Linked DNA regions of Panacibacter ginsenosidivorans. Each later gene encodes a partner of the first gene's protein in a complex. Links are inferred from orthologs where the notes say so. Each region holds a gene or a part of one and is shown in the gene's direction. Other genes may lie near its edges. The genes, in order: FRZ67_RS22945 and rpmF.

Evidence for each region.
Region 2: FRZ67_RS22945 (region 1) and rpmF share a complex: the UniProt entries of both Escherichia coli proteins name them as parts of the 50S ribosomal subunit. The link is inferred for Panacibacter ginsenosidivorans from one-to-one orthologs.

Annotation. Positions count from the first base shown.
Region 1 is NZ_CP042435.1:5,441,103-5,449,973, forward strand. What follows is about bases 3,673-6,608. They hold FRZ67_RS22945 (type B 50S ribosomal protein L31), read left to right. Parts: upstream 3,673-4,982; coding sequence 4,983-5,234; downstream 5,235-6,608. Other genes in these bases: FRZ67_RS22935 (TonB-dependent receptor domain-containing protein), read left to right, coding at 3,673-4,078; FRZ67_RS22940 (YajQ family cyclic di-GMP-binding protein), read left to right, coding at 4,293-4,784; serA (phosphoglycerate dehydrogenase), read left to right, coding at 5,315-6,547. Also shown: FRZ67_RS22925 (GNAT family N-acetyltransferase), read right to left, coding at 1-272; FRZ67_RS22930 (TolB family protein), read right to left, coding at 349-1,314; more of FRZ67_RS22935, read left to right, coding at 1,616-3,672; FRZ67_RS22955 (hypothetical protein), read right to left, coding at 6,639-6,917; 30S ribosomal protein S12 methylthiotransferase RimO, read left to right, coding at 7,036-8,346; FRZ67_RS22965 (TfoX/Sxy family protein), read left to right, coding at 8,495-8,854.
Region 2 is NZ_CP042435.1:4,182,107-4,190,873, reverse strand. The notes cover bases 3,214-6,045. They hold rpmF (50S ribosomal protein L32), read left to right. Parts: upstream 3,214-4,448; coding sequence 4,449-4,643; downstream 4,644-6,045. Other genes in these bases: FRZ67_RS17575 (class I SAM-dependent methyltransferase), read left to right, coding at 5,749-6,045; plsX (phosphate acyltransferase PlsX), read left to right, coding at 4,675-5,619; FRZ67_RS17590 (YceD family protein), read left to right, coding at 3,775-4,332; FRZ67_RS17595 (DUF3810 domain-containing protein), read right to left, coding at 3,214-3,568. Also shown: FRZ67_RS17605 (DUF6263 family protein), read right to left, coding at 1-207; dnaG (DNA primase), read left to right, coding at 436-2,358; more of FRZ67_RS17595, read right to left, coding at 2,387-3,213; more of FRZ67_RS17575, read left to right, coding at 6,046-6,555; FRZ67_RS17570 (saccharopine dehydrogenase family protein), read left to right, coding at 6,638-7,765; ribosome maturation factor RimM, read right to left, coding at 7,833-8,354; FRZ67_RS17560 (DciA family protein), read left to right, coding at 8,483-8,764; FRZ67_RS17555 (CBS domain-containing protein), read right to left, coding at 8,765-8,767.

The DNA of each region.
Region 1 (8,871 bases):
TCCAGGTTATTGATCATCGTTGCAAGATCTTTATGAAAAGCCTTTGCTTCTTTTAATGCCACAAGGGCATACCCCGCAAGTTTATCGTCATCTTTAGCTATAATGCTGGGATGCAGTTTGTGCATTTGCTTAAGTAATTCATAAGAATATTCCCAGGAAATAAAACCTTCTTTTCGCTTTTCAATTTCGGGAACATTCATTCTATGATTTTCGTGTGAAAGCTCCACGATCTGTTTTAGTTCATCATCTGTTTTTACTATAGTCGCGTTCATTAAATTAGATTTATATCTATTTTCCTCAAATAGCAAAATAGTAGATAGTTGAAATAAAGTGGTGCTGATTTTTCGCTTATTTATTAAGATCCAATTTTATCCAATAAATATCATCCAAACCATTACCTGTGGAGCCTAATAAAGTTTTCAATGTTGCATAATCCTGTTTACCATGAAGAGATAATTCTTTAGCTGACCTGTTCGAAGTAAAAAATAATATTTTTTTATCCCAGCTTATAAAAGGACAATAATCCAGATCTGCGGAATTTATTCCTTTTGGTAGATGTTCCGCAGGTAACCAGTTTCCATTTGAATCTTTTCTTGAAATGTACAGATCGCCTCTGCCCATATCATCTTTTCTGCCATAACCTGTAAATAAAATATATTTTCCATCCGGATCTACAAATGCATTGAATTCATAACCCGCACTATTGATTGCTTCAGGTAAGCTAACAGGCTTTTCATACATACTATTTTTGTATGTACACATTACAATGTCTTCTTTGCCTTTTCCGTATTCAGCTTCTACAGTAAAATAGAGATCGCCGTTTTTTGTTAATGAAGGATAGAATTCATCTTTATCAGAATTAACTATAGAACCCAAATGTTCAGGAGCATCCCAACTATTATTTGTTTTAATTACTTTCCAGATATCAAAATCGTTTGTAGAATCCTGCTCACTTGTTGGCCTGTCTGAAGAAAAGAAAATTGTTTTTCCATCTGTTGTAAAGGTTGCTTCAAGATCACGATACATTCCAGAGAATGGAGCAACTTCGGGTGCAGACCATTTGCCATTTTCTTTGTGCATATACAATATGGTACTGCTCGAAAATTTTTGCCCCTGTAAAGTGAAAAATATTTCATCACCGGAAGGGGAGATGGTGAAATCGCGGTTGCTTAAACCATCAGATAAAATTCCTTTTGCAAAAATCTTAGCTGTATCTGCGGGCAATTCTTTGCCTGGATATGTTACCTGTTGTGCCTTTAAAAGAATGTTGCAACAAAAAAGTATAATAGTTGTGAAAGTAAATTTTGATCTCATGAGTAAGAGTGTTTTTGTTTGTTGAATAAAGAACAGGACGTATAAGTGTGCGACGCAACAAAAGGTTAAGCTTATTTATTAGTCCGGTTCAAAAAAAATTTAGTAATAAAAGTATCAGGAATTATTTATTTAAACCGTTCATTCATCACTATCTATTTTCCGTTTATCATAGATGCTTGATGAACGGTTTCCGATAATATTTTAAAACTTCCGTTTGTCCAATTTTGCATTTTTAGCTTAAGTGCTAATGTTCATCTTAGCTCTACGAAATCGGACGTAGAATTAATCACCAAATACTGTTATGAAAAAAATATACCTGTTCATTGTCCCTGCTTTTATTGCTACAACTTCATTTGCGCAAACTATTGGAAAAATTTCCGGTAGTATTATCTCTTCTGATAAGAAAGTAATCGAGGCCGCGACTATATCATTGCTGAAAGCAAAAGACTCTTCTTTAATAAAAATGGAGGTTACAGATAAGAATGGGTTATTTGAATTTGAACACGTAAACAATGGTAACTATTTATTGAGCGCTGATGCAGTGGGGTATCAAAAGTCTTACACATCAATAGTTGTAAGTGATGACAAAAAATTAGTAAACGCAGATTTTGTAATGAGCAATGCATCAGCTTCTTTAGCAGGTGTGAGTGTAAAATCAACAAGGCCATTGATTGAAAATAAAATTGATAAAACGATTGTAAATGTCGAAGCATCGCCAACCAATACTGGTTTATCCGCATTAGAGGTTTTAGAAAAATCTCCGGGCATTACAGTTAATAATGATGGTGAGATAAGCTTGAAAGGAAAGCAGGGCGTGAAAATATTTATTGATGGTAAACCATCTTATCTATCCGGGCAGGATCTGACAAATTATCTGAAAAATCTTTCTTCCAATCAGCTTGACCAGATAGAAATAATGACGCAGCCTTCTGCAAAATATGATGCAGCAGGTAACACAGGCATCATTAATATCAAGACAAAAAAGAATGTAAACAATGGATTAAATGGCAGCTTTTCTACCAGCGCTATTATTGCAAAATATTTTAAGAATACTAATAATATCAATTTCAACTGGCGCAAAGGGAAGACTAATATTTATGGTATGTATGGAAATTCGTACTGGTTGGGGTTTAATGATATTTATATAAACAGGAGTTTAAGAGAAGGCAGGGATTCTGCATTTAACAGATATAGTGAGCAGCATACTTATGGAAAGTATAAAGGCTTGCCCCATAACTTTAAACTTGGTGCAGATTATTTTGCCGGCAAGAATACAACTGTTGGCGTGGCAATGACGAGTTATCTTGATAATGATCGTTTTACTTCTACAGGCACTGCGAATATTTATGATAGCCTGCATCGTTTTGTACAATACAATGATGCAAACTCAGAAACACACGATCCATGGACGAATGTTGGGTTTAATGTTAACCTGCAGCAGAAATTAGATACCTCTGGAAAAGAATTATCAGTAGATGCAGATTATATTTTATACAGAACAAAAGGCAAACAATATTCCAATAACTATTTGTACAACTCTGACGGAGACTTATCAGAAGACCCCTTTTTATTAAATGGTTACCTCCCTGCAAACATCGATATCTACAGCTTCAAAGCAGATTATAAGCAACCTTTAAAGAAAAATGCAACACTCGAAGCTGGCGTAAAATTCAGTTATGTAAAAACTGATAATGATGCACAATACACCATTTATGACGCTGGTACCGGTAAATGGGAAAATGATGAAACAAGAAGCAATCATTTTATTTATAAAGAAAACATCAATGCAGCTTATATCAATTTACAAAAACAAATAAAGAAATTTGGTATACAGCTCGGTTTACGTGCAGAACAAACCATAGCAGAAGGCAATCAGGTTTCAAAAGAGATTGCTTTTAAAAAGAATTATACCAAACTCTTTCCTACCACATATTTCAGTTATAATCTGAATGATAACAACACTTTTGGTTTGTCATATGGCAGAAGAATAGAAAGGCCGGGCTACCAGGATCTGAACCCGTTCCAGTACCAGCTTGATCGATATACGTATCGCCAGGGAAACCCGGATCTTCAGCCACAATTCAGTCATAACTTTGAACTAAGTTATAATTATAAAGGCGCCTTAAATATATCAGCAAACTATACAACTGTTTCAGATATCATTAATGATGTATTGATAACAAAACGTGAACCCGGCGATTCTAACTACACTACTTATCAAACCAAGCAAAATATAGCGTCCAATAAAAACATTGGTTTAGCCGTTAGTTATAATACAAAACTGGCGAAGTGGTGGTCAATAAACGTTTTCGCTAATGTATTCAATAACCATTACAAAGGAACTATTGACGGTGAGCAGATTGATCTTGGCCTTACTTCTTACACAGCCAATATGAGCAGTCAGTTTACGTTTAATAAAGGATGGTCTGCAGAGGCTAGTGGTTTTTACCGTGGCAAAAATTTAGAAAGCAGCGCCATTCTTTCATTACCGATGGGAATGTTTTCAGTAGGCGGCGGCAAAAAAATTTTGAAAGACAAAGGTTCCATCCGTCTCAATCTCCGCGATCCCTTTTATCTTATGAGTTTCAGGGGAAGCACCGATCTTAACAAAGGTTACACACAAATACATAGTTATTGGGATAACCGCAGGGCTATCATCTCGTTTACGTATCGTTTTGGCAAAGTAAATAATCCGGCTCCACGTCGTCATAATACAGGTGCCGATGACGAAAAGAGCCGCGTAAATACTGGTGGTCAGCAGTAAAATTTTTCTCATGTGCATTATAATTCCGGCCCCGGTTTCTACCGGGGCTTTTTATTTTATGCACTTAGCTGCGGTGCTGCTATTAAGGTTTTGTTGTGTCACTCACTTGTACATTCAGTAATTCTATTCAACAATTTAGCGTCTTACTGTTACATCAGTCAATGCACATTTGTATTTTTGCCGGCTATCAATTATCAATTATAAACTTTTTGCCATGCCATCATTTGATATTGCCAGTAAAGTTGATCTTCAAACTTTAGATAACGCAATCAACACTGTAAAGAAAGAGATCAGTAATCGTTTCGATTTTAAAGACTCGCATGTTTCCATAGAGCTCAATAAAAAAGACTATATCGTAAACATAGAAGTAGAAAGCGATATGAAAATGAAACAGGTCATTGATGTTATTATCAGCCGTGCTATAAAACAGGGCATCGATGGTAATGCCTTCAACTTTGAAAAAGATGCTTACCCCAGTGGTAAAGTGGTAAAGAAAGAAGTATCCGTAACCAATGGTTTAAAACAGGATGATGCAAAGAAGATCGTAAAGCTTATAAAAGATTCAGGTCTAAAAGTGCAGGCACAAATAATGGATGAGATAGTACGCGTAACTGCCAAAAAAATAGATGATCTGCAGGAAGTTATTGCCATGCTGAGAGGAGCTAACCTTGCCTTCCCGCTTCAGTTTACCAATATGAAATCGTAAATAAACGGGGGCAATTGTTGCCATAAGTTCCAAAAACCTGAAGTGTGCGACGCAACCAAAGATGCCATAGGAAACAGGATGTTGGGCGCATAATTGCTTTACTTTAAATTCAATTTGGTTTAAAACCTTCCCGAACTTATCTTTGCGCTCCAATTTTTAAATTGTACGGCAAAATCCGTGCAGCCTAAAATCATAAAAATGAAAAAAGGTCTCCATCCGGAAAGTTACAAATTTGTTGTTTTCAAAGACATGAGCAACGGTCATGCATTTCTTGGTCGTTCTACAGGCGGTTCCAAAGAAAAAATTAAATGGGAAGATGGTAATGAATACCCGCTGATAAAGCTGGAAATTTCGAATACATCGCATCCATTTTATACCGGTAAGAATGTACTGGTAGATACTGCGGGACGTATCGACAAATTCAAGAAGCGTTACGAAAAGAAAAAATAACCTTCTGATATTAAAATCCCTCCGCAGTAAAAAACGGGGGGATTTTGCTTTATATAATCCTTTAGCAAGCAACAACAACGATGAGCCAACTTACAAGTTACCCCAAAGAAAAAATTAAGATCCTGTTTTTGGAGAATATCAGCGACAAAGCTGTGCAGCACTTTAAGCAAAACGGTTATACCAATGTAAAAAAGATCGGCGGTGCACTAAGCGAAGAAGAATTGATAAAGGAAGTGAAAGATGTGCATTTGCTGGGTATTCGTTCCAAAACACAGATAACAGAGAAAGTTTTGGAAGCAGCAACCAAACTGCAGGCAATAGGCTGTTTCTGTATTGGTGTAAACCAGGTGAATTTAAAAGCAGCAACCAAAAAAGGAATTGTAGTTTTTAATGCTCCTTATAGTAATACCAGAAGTGTTGCAGAACTGGTGATTGGGCTCTCTATAATGTTGATACGCCGCATACCGGATAAGAACAAAGCTGCGCATGAAGGTCTTTGGAATAAAGAAGCAAAAGGCAGTTTTGAATTGCGCGGTAAAACGTTAGGTTTGGTAGGTTACGGAAATATTGGCAGCCAGGTAAGTGTACTTGCAGAAGCGCTTGGTATGAAAGTTTTATTTTATGATGTGGAAACCAAACTGCCTTTGGGTAATGCAGCTTCCTGCAGGAGCCTGAAAGAGCTTTTAAATGCTGCGGATATTGTTTCACTGCATGTACCTGAAACAGCACAAACAAAGAATCTTATTAATAAGGGCAATATCAAACATTTTAAGAAAGGCGCAATTCTTATTAATTATGCCAGGGGAGAAGTTGTTGATCTTGCTATATTGGCAAAAGCATTGAAGGAAGGCGAACTTGGAGGTGCAGCAATAGATGTATTTCCATGGGAACCTGAAAAAAATGGAGATAAATTTGAAACACCATTACAAGGATTAAGCAATGTGATTCTTACCCCACATATTGGTGGATCAACTGAAGAAGCACAGCAAAATATTGGTGATGATGTAAGTGCAAAACTTTTCAATTATCTCGAGAAAGGAATCACTTATGGCTCGCATACTGTGCCTGCAATCAGCCTGCCACCGGTAGAAGGTGCACATAGAATATTACATATTCACAAAAATGTACCGGGTGTATTGAGTGCAATTAATACAGAACTGGCAAGTCATCACATCAATATTGTTGGTCAGTATTTACAAACAAATAATGAAATTGGGTACGTGGTTTTAGATGTAGATAAGAAACTTTCCAAACAGGCTTTAGAATTATTGAGAGATGTGAAAGAAACGATTAAGGTGAGGATACTTTACTAAATAATTATTACAATAAAATATAAAGGACGCTTTTGGCGTCCTTTTATTATGTGGTATGATTTACCCATTTTCCACATGCCTTGTGATTTATTTAATCTACTTTTTCCGTAGTGATTGTTGTTGTTTTTCCATCATCTCTGCGGATGGTCGTGGTTTTAGAGCTGCGCTTTCCCCCACTTGCTATAAGTATAATAATCAGTAAAGCAATGATTCCAACAACCCAAATCCAGTTCTGGCCAATCCAGGTGCCCACATCTGTATTGTTTACTTCTACTTTTGGTGATTCCTGTGCCTGTGTGAACTGATATATTAATATCATAATGCTCGTAAAAAGAGCTTTAAAGCCTGAACCTTTAATTAACTGTTTCATATGAATACTTTTAAGTTTAAAAGATCTGTTTCATTCAAAAGAATTCAATAACTGCGCCAATTAAAGGCATAGGTGCCAATAAACTCTTCCTGTAAAAACATAACTTTGCAACCTTATTATGAAATCAAGAACATTACAAAAAGATAAGGTGAACATTATAACACTTGGTTGCAGTAAAAACCTGGTGGATAGTGAAGTGCTGAGTGGCCAGCTGAAAGCAAATGAAATTGATGTGGTGCATGAGAACAGTAAACTTGATCATAACATAGTTGTGGTAAATACTTGCGGTTTTATTGACAAGGCAAAAGAAGAAAGCGTAAATACTATTCTCGACCAGGTTGAATTAAAAAAGAAAGGTAAACTTGACAAAGTTTATGTTACCGGTTGTTTAAGTGAACGTTACCGTAGCGATCTTGAAGCGGAAATTCCAGAAGTTGATGCGTGGTTTGGCACTCTTGAATTACCACTCATTTTAAAACAATTTGATGCTGATTATAAAAGTGAGTTGCTTGGTGAACGCATGCTTGGCACACCAAAACATTATGCTTATTTAAAGATCAGTGAAGGTTGTAACAGAACCTGTGCATTCTGTGCAATTCCTTTAATGCGTGGTGCGCATGTCAGCAGGTCGATGGAAGATTTGGTTAAAGAAGCCGAGAGCCTTGTCCGGCGTGGCGTTAAAGAGATCATGCTTATTGCGCAGGAACTTACTTATTATGGTCTCGATCTTTACAAGAAAAGAATGCTTGCAGAATTATTGAATAAACTGGCTGATGTAAAAGGAATTGAATGGATTCGTTTACATTATGCTTACCCCAATAAGTTTCCGCTTGAAGTGTTGGATGTTATGCGTGAGCGCAGCAATATCTGTAACTATCTTGATATGCCTTTGCAGCATGCAAGCAATAACATGCTGAAAGCAATGAAGCGCCAAAGCACAAGACAGGAAATGGAAGAATTGATTGCAGCTATTCGTGAAAAGAATCCGGGCATTTGTTTGCGCACAACTTTAATAGCAGGTTTCCCTGGCGAGACAAGAGAAGATGTGGAAGAGCTCAAAGATTTTCTTACACGTATGCGTTTTGATCGTGTCGGCATTTTCACTTACAGTCATGAAGAAGGAACGAGTGGTTATGCTTTAATTGATGATGTGCCTGCGGAAGAAAAGCAGGCACGTGCACAGGAGATCATGGAACTGCAGCAGGAAATAAGTTATGAAAAGAATGTAGAAAAGGTAGGTAAGGTATTTAAAGTAATTATCGACAAAAAGGAAGCTGGCCGCTATCTTGGCCGCACTGAGTTCGATAGTGTTGAAGTAGATAATGAAGTGGTAATTCACTCCACAAAAAAATTGCCTGTTGGTGAGTTTGTAAATGTAAAGATCACTAAAGCGTATGATTATGATTTGGAAGGAGAAGTGATTTTATAATACTATGCTATAGAATAAATGGCATCGCCTGTTGCGTCGCAAGCACTTCAGCGTTCTGATCAGTTTGCAACAGTTTAATTTTAAAGAGAACCATCGTTCTCTTTTTTTATTCCTTTTTTGTAATTTGAGTTTGCATAAATTCTTATACATGTTAGCAGAGGAGACTTTACTGAACCGCGTAAGAGAGATCATTGAAGTAACGCATGATAATGTGGGAGAGAAGAAAGCATTCGGTGGAATATGTTTTATGGTTAATGATAAAATGTGTGTGGCTGTTAAGCCGGAAAGAATAATGGTTCGAATAGATCCGGAAAAAAATGATGATGTAATTTCGAAAAATGGTTGCGAGCCAATGGTGCACAACGGTAAAGTAATGAGAGGCTTTGTTTTCGTCAGCTCCGCTGAATTACAATCAAAAAAACAATTAGAATATTGGGTAAAACTGGCACTCGATTATAATCCTGTTGCAAAGCAATCGAAGAAAAAGGTCAAAAAAAGCAATAACTAAAATGTGAAATAAAGTGT
Region 2 (8,767 bases), 1.3 Mb from region 1 along the record:
CATTTTATTTTTCACATCCATATCTTTCCCCATCACATTTTGCTTCATTGACATATCCATTGTTATGGAGTATTCGAATTTTGTACCCTTGGCCATATTGAATTTAAGTACATAACCATCGGCAGTTTTTGTTTCACTACCGCTTCCGCAACCAGCAATAATTACTGACATTGCAATTGCAGCAACAGTTAAAAATTTTTTGAGCATAATTTTATTTTTAAAGGCGGCAAGGTAGGGTTTATCTTTTATTTTATAGCAGCGTTTTATGGGCCATGGTGCAGTAATATTATGAGGCTTTTGTTGCGTCGCACTCTTGTACGTTGAGCTCAATATTTAACGGGAAGTATAAGTGAGTGACACAACAACAGATGCCACAAGAACAAAAGCCTGTACCCAAAAAATTATTCATAAGTTCGCAGTTCGCTTTTACTGAACATGATCTCGCCGCAAACCATACAACAAATTACCAGCCGCATTGATATTATTGATGTGATCGGGGAATTTATTAAGCTGAAAAAACGTGGTGCAAATTATCTTGGGCTTTGCCCTTTTCATGGAGAGAAAACGCCATCGTTTACCGTGTCTCCCGCAAAAGAAATTTATAAATGTTTTGGTTGTGGAAGAAGTGGCAACACCATTACATTTTTAATGGAACACGAGAAATTCAGTTATGTGGAAGCATTGCGCTGGCTGGCTGCACGTTATAATGTGGAGATTGAAGAAACCCAGGTAAGCGATGAAGTAAAACAACAACAACAGGCTGCAGAAAGTTTATACATCCTCAACAGTTTTGCGCAAAAGTTTTTCGCAACACAATTATTCGATACAGAAGAAGGGCAAAATATTGCATTAAGCTATTTGGAAGAAAGAGGTTTTACAAATGAGACTTTACAAAAATTCCAGGTAGGTTATAACCCGCAGGCAAGAGATGCATTTGCAAAAGCTGCAATGCAAAATCAATTCAGTGCCGAAGTATTGCAGCGATCGGGTTTGGTAGTAAATCGTAATGATGAACTGATTGATAATTATCGTGGCAGGATCATTTTTCCGGTGCATAATAATTCCGGTAAGATCATTGGATTTGGTGCACGTGTAATTGGCAAAGCAGATAAAGCACCGAAGTATATTAATACGCCGGAAAATGAATTATATATAAAGAGTAAAATTCTGTATGGTTTATACTTTGCAAGATTAGCCATTGATAAGAATGACGAATGCCTTCTCGTGGAAGGTTACACTGATGTGATTTCATTATCGCAGGCAGGTGTTGAAAATGTTGTGGCAAGTGGTGGCACTTCGCTTACAACCGATCAGCTTCGTTTAATAAAAAAATATACCAACAATCTTACGATCGTTTATGATGGCGATTCTGCAGGCGTTAAAGCTGCATTACGAGGACTTGATATGGCGCTTGAAGAAAGCCTGAATGTGCATCTTGTATTGATACCGGATAATGAGGACCCGGATAGTTATGTAAGACTGGTTGGTGCACAGGGTTTCAAAGATTTTGTTGCACAAAATAAAAAAGATTTTATTCTTTTTCAGCTGGATATAATGCTGAAAGATGCTGGCAATGATGTAAACAAGAAGAATGAAGTCGTTAATCATATTGCTGAGACCATCAGTAAGATCAATAAAGCAGAAGACTTTAGCAAGCAAGAAGAGTATATAAGACAGAGCGCAACATTGTTAAGAATTGATGAAGGTGGGCTTACAAATCTTGTAAATAAATTCATCCGGGAAAAAATTTCCAAAGACGAGAAGAAATCTCCTGCCAGCGAAGCAAAATATATTGCATCACAACAGACAGAACAGGCAGCAGATGATGCAGCAAATCTTTTTCTTGAAGATGAATTCCAGGAACGTGAAATTGTAAAACGTTTAATAGAATATGGCAATCAACTGCTGAATGAAGATAAATATGTTGCCGATGCTATCTATGAAGTGTTGCAGGAGTTTCATCTAAAAAATGATAAACTGGATAAAATCGTAGATGCTTATTTTAATATGCTGCATACAAACGGACATATTGATACCAAAACATTTTTATACAGCAGCGATACAGAGATGAATGCATTTGTTGCAGGCCTCTTACATTTTCCTTACGAAGTGCATGATTGGGGCAGGCGCATGGAAGGCTATTCTGTAAAACTTGATAATGATATAACCAATGTTATCAATTCTGCACTTAATATCTACAAGTTGCGTAAAATAAAACGCATGTACCTCGAACTGGAAGATGAATTGAGCCACGAAAAAAATGAAGAAAAATATACAGGGCTTATTGTTATTTATAAACAGTTAAAAGAAATTGAAAGAACACTTACGAGCGAAATGCATACGGTGTATTTGAAATAATACTTGTTTATAAGCTGCATTGCTACTATTAAGTTTTGGTTGTGTCACTCACTTGTACGTTCGTAACACTATTGAACACTATCAACACAACTTCTTTATTTTTCACTCCCTTTAGGAGTTGGGGCTTACAATTCTCCATATTTTTTTTATAAGCAATTAACCAACCCACCACTTCATCATAAGTATCTAAACCGTTTGGCTGATTGTTGGCTACTAAATACTTGCCGTAAACTTTATCAATCAAAGGCTCTATGGGATTCTTGTGATCAATGATAAATTTTTTATACGTCTGTATATCTTTTTTAACCAGTGTGTCTAACAATTTATAATTAGCTCTTGCAGCAAATGAGTCTCTTATAAATAATTCACGATTGGCATAATTGAATAGATCAAAATAAGCAGAGTAATGAAAGCGCTCATCAGTTGAAGACATGGCAGCAAGATAACCGGAGAAGTTTGCTTCATCTTCAGAGCCGTAACCTAATTGATGACCGATCTCATGACAAACTGTAAATGGAATTACAAAACGAGGAACAGTTGTATTAACCTGGGCTTCGGCAGAGAAAGGATTATAATAACCAAGAAAGCCTGTATAATTTCCTAACCAGCCCCACATGGAACTTTTTATAGAAGCAACCTTGTAATGCAGAAAAGGTAAATTTTGTTCGGCTCTGTTGTAAGCAGATGTCGCTATAGAGAACATTTCTTTATTGGAAGGATATGTTACTGAATCTCCCAATTCAAGTCGGGAAGCATTTACTTTAGTGATGAGTGAGGCAGTTAATATTTTCAGATCATTAGTCGAATAGTCAACTGGCTCAAGCTTTAGCTGGTAGGATATCCCAAGCCTGCTATAATTCAATCCCCAAAAACTGTAAAAAATTATATAGATCCAAAGTATTACAGCCACTGTTCTGCGAAGCGATCGCAGGAAACTTTCTTTTGAAACACGTTTTTTTAAAACAGCTTTACCTGTTTTATAAAACCTTACAATGAGCCAGATTGCAGCAGATAGGTAAAGCAAGTCTCCAATACTGAATGGCAGCCACCCAAAAAGAAAACGCATTGTTGTGCTGATAACAGGATAAACATATCCTGTATAATATTTTTCAATTAAAGCCGGGAAACCGGAAATGAGGCTCATGCTAACAGCTATTGCCAGGGGAATAATGAGTTTCAGCCACGCTCTTTTACCTTTGTTTTTATCCATGCTTTGATTGTTATGCAGCAATGCGGCTGCTAAAATCTGTAATTTTAGCTTTCCAAAGTCAGATGCCATGAAAACCTGTCGTTAAATATCTTTCACCGTTGATAATTATAGTGTTAGGTAACAACGGGAATGTTTTTCAGCAGATGCAGATTCCTTTGGAGGTAAATAGTTTTTCCGTTACCTTTGCCACCCCAAAAAAAGTGGATATGAACCACCGGAGAGCGTACGAAATTGCATTTGTGGGACTAAAACCCGGTATTCATCACTTTGATTACCAGGTAGATGATAAGTTCTTTAAACACTATGGTGAACAGGATTTTTCCCATTGTACAGCTAAAATAAAGCTGGAACTGGAAAAAAATAATTCGTTCATGATGCTGAAGTTTGACGTGGATGGAAGTGCAGATGTCAGCTGTGACCGTTGTGGCAATGATCTTACCATGCAGCTTTGGGATGAATTCAGGATTACTGTAAAACTGGTAGATGAACCTGATACAATGAATGAACAGGAAGAAGATCCCGACGTTTATTATATCAGCAAAACGGAAAGTCATATTTATGTTGGCGACTGGATCTATGAGTTCATAAACCTGAGCATACCAATGCAGAAAATGTGTGCGGAAGATGAAGTTGGCGGACCACAGTGCAATAAAGAGGTATTGGAGAAGTTGAAACAGATGCAGACGGAAGCGGAGAAAGAAACAAAGAGTAATACAAGTGTTTGGAAAGGATTGGAAAAGTTTAAGAACCTGGAAGAAGAATAGTTGAATAGAGATAAGAACGTACAAGTGAGTGACACAACAGAAGCTTAATAGTAGTAATGAAGTTTGCTCACAAAAGAAACTGATATAAATTTTTTAGAAGTATAAAAATCTGAGTTATGCCAAATCCAAAGCGCAGACATTCACAACAGCGCAGTGCAAAGAGAAGAACGCATTATGTTGCCCAGGAAGTAACATTAAGCAAAGACAGCGCTACAGGCGAAACACATGTACGCCACCGTGCACATGTAAGCGAAGGAAAATTATTTTACAAGGGTAAGTTGGTGTCTGAAAAAGCACCGTTGAAAGCTTAATCTTTAAAATATATTCCATAGCTTGCCTTGCATGAATATTGCATTTGACATGATGGGTGGCGACTTCGCTCCGCTTGAAGCGGTTAAAGGTTTGCAGATTTATCTGTCGGCTTCTTCGCGTCCGGCTACTATATTTTGTTTAGGTGATGAGGCTGTATTACAGCCTCTTTTGCATGAATATAATATCGATAGTGAAAAGATAAAAGTTATTCATGCACCTGAAATAGTGGGATACCACGAACCTCCTACAAAAGCTCTGAAAGAAAAGCCAAACTCTTCTATCTCCATTGGTTTTGGTTTGCTTGCAAAAGGCAAAGTTGATGCATTCATTAGTGCCGGTAACACCGGTGCCATGCTTGTAGGCACGATGTATACCATCAAAACAATTGAAGGTGTTTTAAGACCAACCATTCCAACGATTGTTCCGAAGCTAAATGGGGCTACGGGTTTGCTGCTTGATGTAGGTTTGAATGTTGATTGTAAACCAGAGCACTTAAATCATTTCGCAATTCTTGGCAGCCAATATGCACAACATATTTTGAACATTAATAATCCACGTGTTGGTTTGTTGAATGTAGGTGAAGAAGAAGGCAAAGGCAACCAGCTTTGTAAAGAAACTTACCCGTTGCTGAAAGAAAACAACAAGATCAATTTTGTTGGTAACATTGAAGGCAGAGATATTTTCCAGGACAAGGCTGATGTTGTTGTCTGCGATGGTTTTACAGGTAACGTAATTTTAAAACTTGCCGAATCTGTGTACGATGTGGCGCTCAATCGCCAGGTGCACGATGATGAATATTTTAACCGTTTTCACTACGAACAATACGGCGGCACACCAGTGCTTGGTGTAGCAAGACCAGTTGTTATTGGTCATGGTATCAGTAATGATAAAGCTTTCATGAACATGATTTCTACCGCAGAAAAAATGATCAATACTGATCTCTGTAATAAAATACAGGAAAGTTTTTCTGCATAATCTCACTTCATTTTTTATTTTATTTTTTGAGCCCGGCTGTTGTACTGTGTAGCATCGCCTGTTGCGTCGCACGCTTGTACGTTCAGTTCATTACTCAACTCACTCAACTGAAATGTTTAATTTCAACCGATGAAAAAATTAAGCAAGACATTAAAGGCAATTGCGGCAATAATAAAAAATCCCTGGCTCTTAAATAATGTGCTTGCAGATGATGCAGTGTGGCAGCAATACATTGAAAAAAGCTACCAGATAAAAAACGGTTTGCCTGTTGTAGACATTAATGAAATTTCACCGAACTTCTCCGAAACGCTTGACTGTGTTGCTTTTTTAGACGGCAGCTCTCTACCTACAGATTTTGCTTTATTAAAATCATTGACCAAAAGATTTAAAGATTGCAGTTATTTTGAAATTGGTACCTGGCGTGGCGAAAGTGCAATTAATGTCGCAGAGAACTGCAAGGAATGCTACACGTTGAATCTCTCAAAAGAAGAAATCATATCATTAGGCTTGGGTGAAAAATATGCTGACCTGCATGGCTTCTTTTCAAAAGGCAAAGAAAATATCAAACACATAACAGGCAATTCTTTGACTTATGATTTTAAAAGTGTACACAAAAAATTTGATTTAATTTTTATCGATGGAGATCACCGCAACGAATATGTAAAAAATGATACACAAAAAATATTTGAGCATCTTATCCATGAAAAATCAATTGTCGTTTGGCATGACTATGCATACAATCCTGAAAAGTACAGACCAGAAGTTTTAGCAGGTATACTCGATGGAATTCCTGTTGCATTTCGAAAAAATCTTTATCATGTATCCAATACAATGTGTGCAATTTTTATAAGAGAACAATTTCCAGCTTCTGTTTTACAAAGTCCGGTAACCCCCGATAAAACATTTAAAATAAAGATAGAAAGCAGAAGTATTTGAACTATCGGTGGTTCTTGTTTTCTCAATCCTGTTTCTTGTTCCTTTCTTTTCTTAGCTTTGCCGCCTCTTAAAATAATTCCATATGAAAATAGCAGTATTAGGAAGTGGTATGGTTGGACGTACCATGGCTATTGATCTCGCACAAAAGCATGATGTAACTTCTTTTGATGCAAGCGAACATGCACTTGACATCCTGAAATCGAAATCATCCAATACAAAAACCGTAAAGACAGATTTAAAAGCTTATAGCAACTATTCAAATCTTTTACAGGATTTCGATTTAATAATAACTGCAGTTCCCGGCTTTATGGGTTTCAATACATTGAAGGCTGTAATTGAAGCAGGCAAGAATGTCGTAGATATTTCTTTCTTTCCGGAAGATGCGTTGGTATTAGATGCTTTAGCAAAACAAAAAAATGTCACTGCTATTACAGATTGCGGTGTTGCACCTGGCGTAAGTAATTTGGTTATCGGTTACTACAACACAATTATGGATATAAATAGCTTTGAATGTTATGTTGGTGGTTTACCAAAGACAAGAAAGAAACCTTTTGAATACAAAGCGCCCTTCTCTCCCATTGATGTTATTGAAGAATATACACGTCCTGCTCGTTTAAAAGAAAACGGGCAGATCGTTGTAAAGCCCGCAATGACTGAAGTTGAGCTAATGGATTTTGATGAAGTTGGCACGCTCGAATGTTTTAATACAGATGGTTTGCGTTCTATTTTATACACGATGCCACATGTTCCAAATCTCAAAGAAAAAACATTGCGTTACCCCGGTCATGCAGAATTGATCGTTGCGTTGCAAAGAAGTGGTTTCTTTTCTGAAGAGATAATTAACTATAAGGGCAAGGAAATAAAACCATTGGAATATACTTCAGCTATTTTATTAAATGAATGGAAACTTGGGCAGGAAGAAGAAGAGTTTACTATAATGAAAGTTGTTGTAAAAGGGAAAATGAGTGGTGCAGATAAAACTATAGAATACTCAATGCTTGACAGGTTTGATAATGCAAGCAAAACTTCATCTATGTCACGCACCACAGGTTATACCTGCACCGCTGCTGCAAATGCTTTTGCAGAAGGCTTAATTACAAAAAAAGGTGTGTTTCCTCCGGAATTAATTGGTGATGATAAAAAAGTATTTGATTATGTTATCAATTACCTGAAAGAAAGAAATGTGAATTGGATAAAGAAAGAATATTAATTTTTTTTAGTCAACAGTAGTAATACCTTCAGCTACTGTTGCGTCGCACACTTGTACTGCAGTAATATTACTCTAAATAAATTTCTAATAAACCATCAGGAAGGGTTACATGCACTTCCTTTTTTTTGCGATCAATATTATCAAGTGTTTCTTCATGCAATGGAATCAACGCTTCTTTACCATTGATCTTTATAGTCAATAAAACCTGGTGCGGTTGCTCTATTACTTCATCAATGATGCCAAGCTTTTCACCTTCGTTGAGGAGTGTAAAACCAATTAATGCAATTGGTGAATTCTTTGCAGCATATTTCGCAAAATCTTCTTCGGTAAGCCAAACTTGTTTCTTAATAAACTTCAGTGCTTTTTCTCTTGAATCTATATCATCAAATTGCAAAATCGTTTCCTCCTCTGTTTTGGCTTTTGATGAAGTAACAAAATGTGGCAGGTAAGCCCCTTTTACCTGTTCAACAAAAATTACATCTCCTTCTTTGAAAATTGTTTTCTTGCCAAGCGCATGTTTAATGATCACTTCACCATTTAATGCATGTACACTTACAATCTTACCAATATTAATGTAGTTGTTATCCATTGCTGCGCAAAGCTACAATGTACAAGAGTGCGACGCAACAAAAGTTAAATAGCGATATGCAGCCGGGTACATAAAAATTAGCAAACAAAAAAGTAATTCTGATTTTGCTTTGTGTTTACATTTACAATATGGCACAACTTCAAATTGGTGATGCATTGAAACAATTCATTGAGAAAAGCAAACTCAAGAATGGCATTCGTGCGGTGCAGATTGAAAGTGTGTGGGAAGAAGTGATGGGCAAAACGATTGCCAAATACACAGATAAGATTGAGATCATCAACCATACCTTATTTATAAATACTGCAGTAGGCCCTCTTAAGAATGAGTTGCTTTACCAAAAAGAGAAAATCATTGAACGCATCAATGAAGCAATGGGTGAATCTTACATAAGAAATGTTGTTATCCGCTAACTA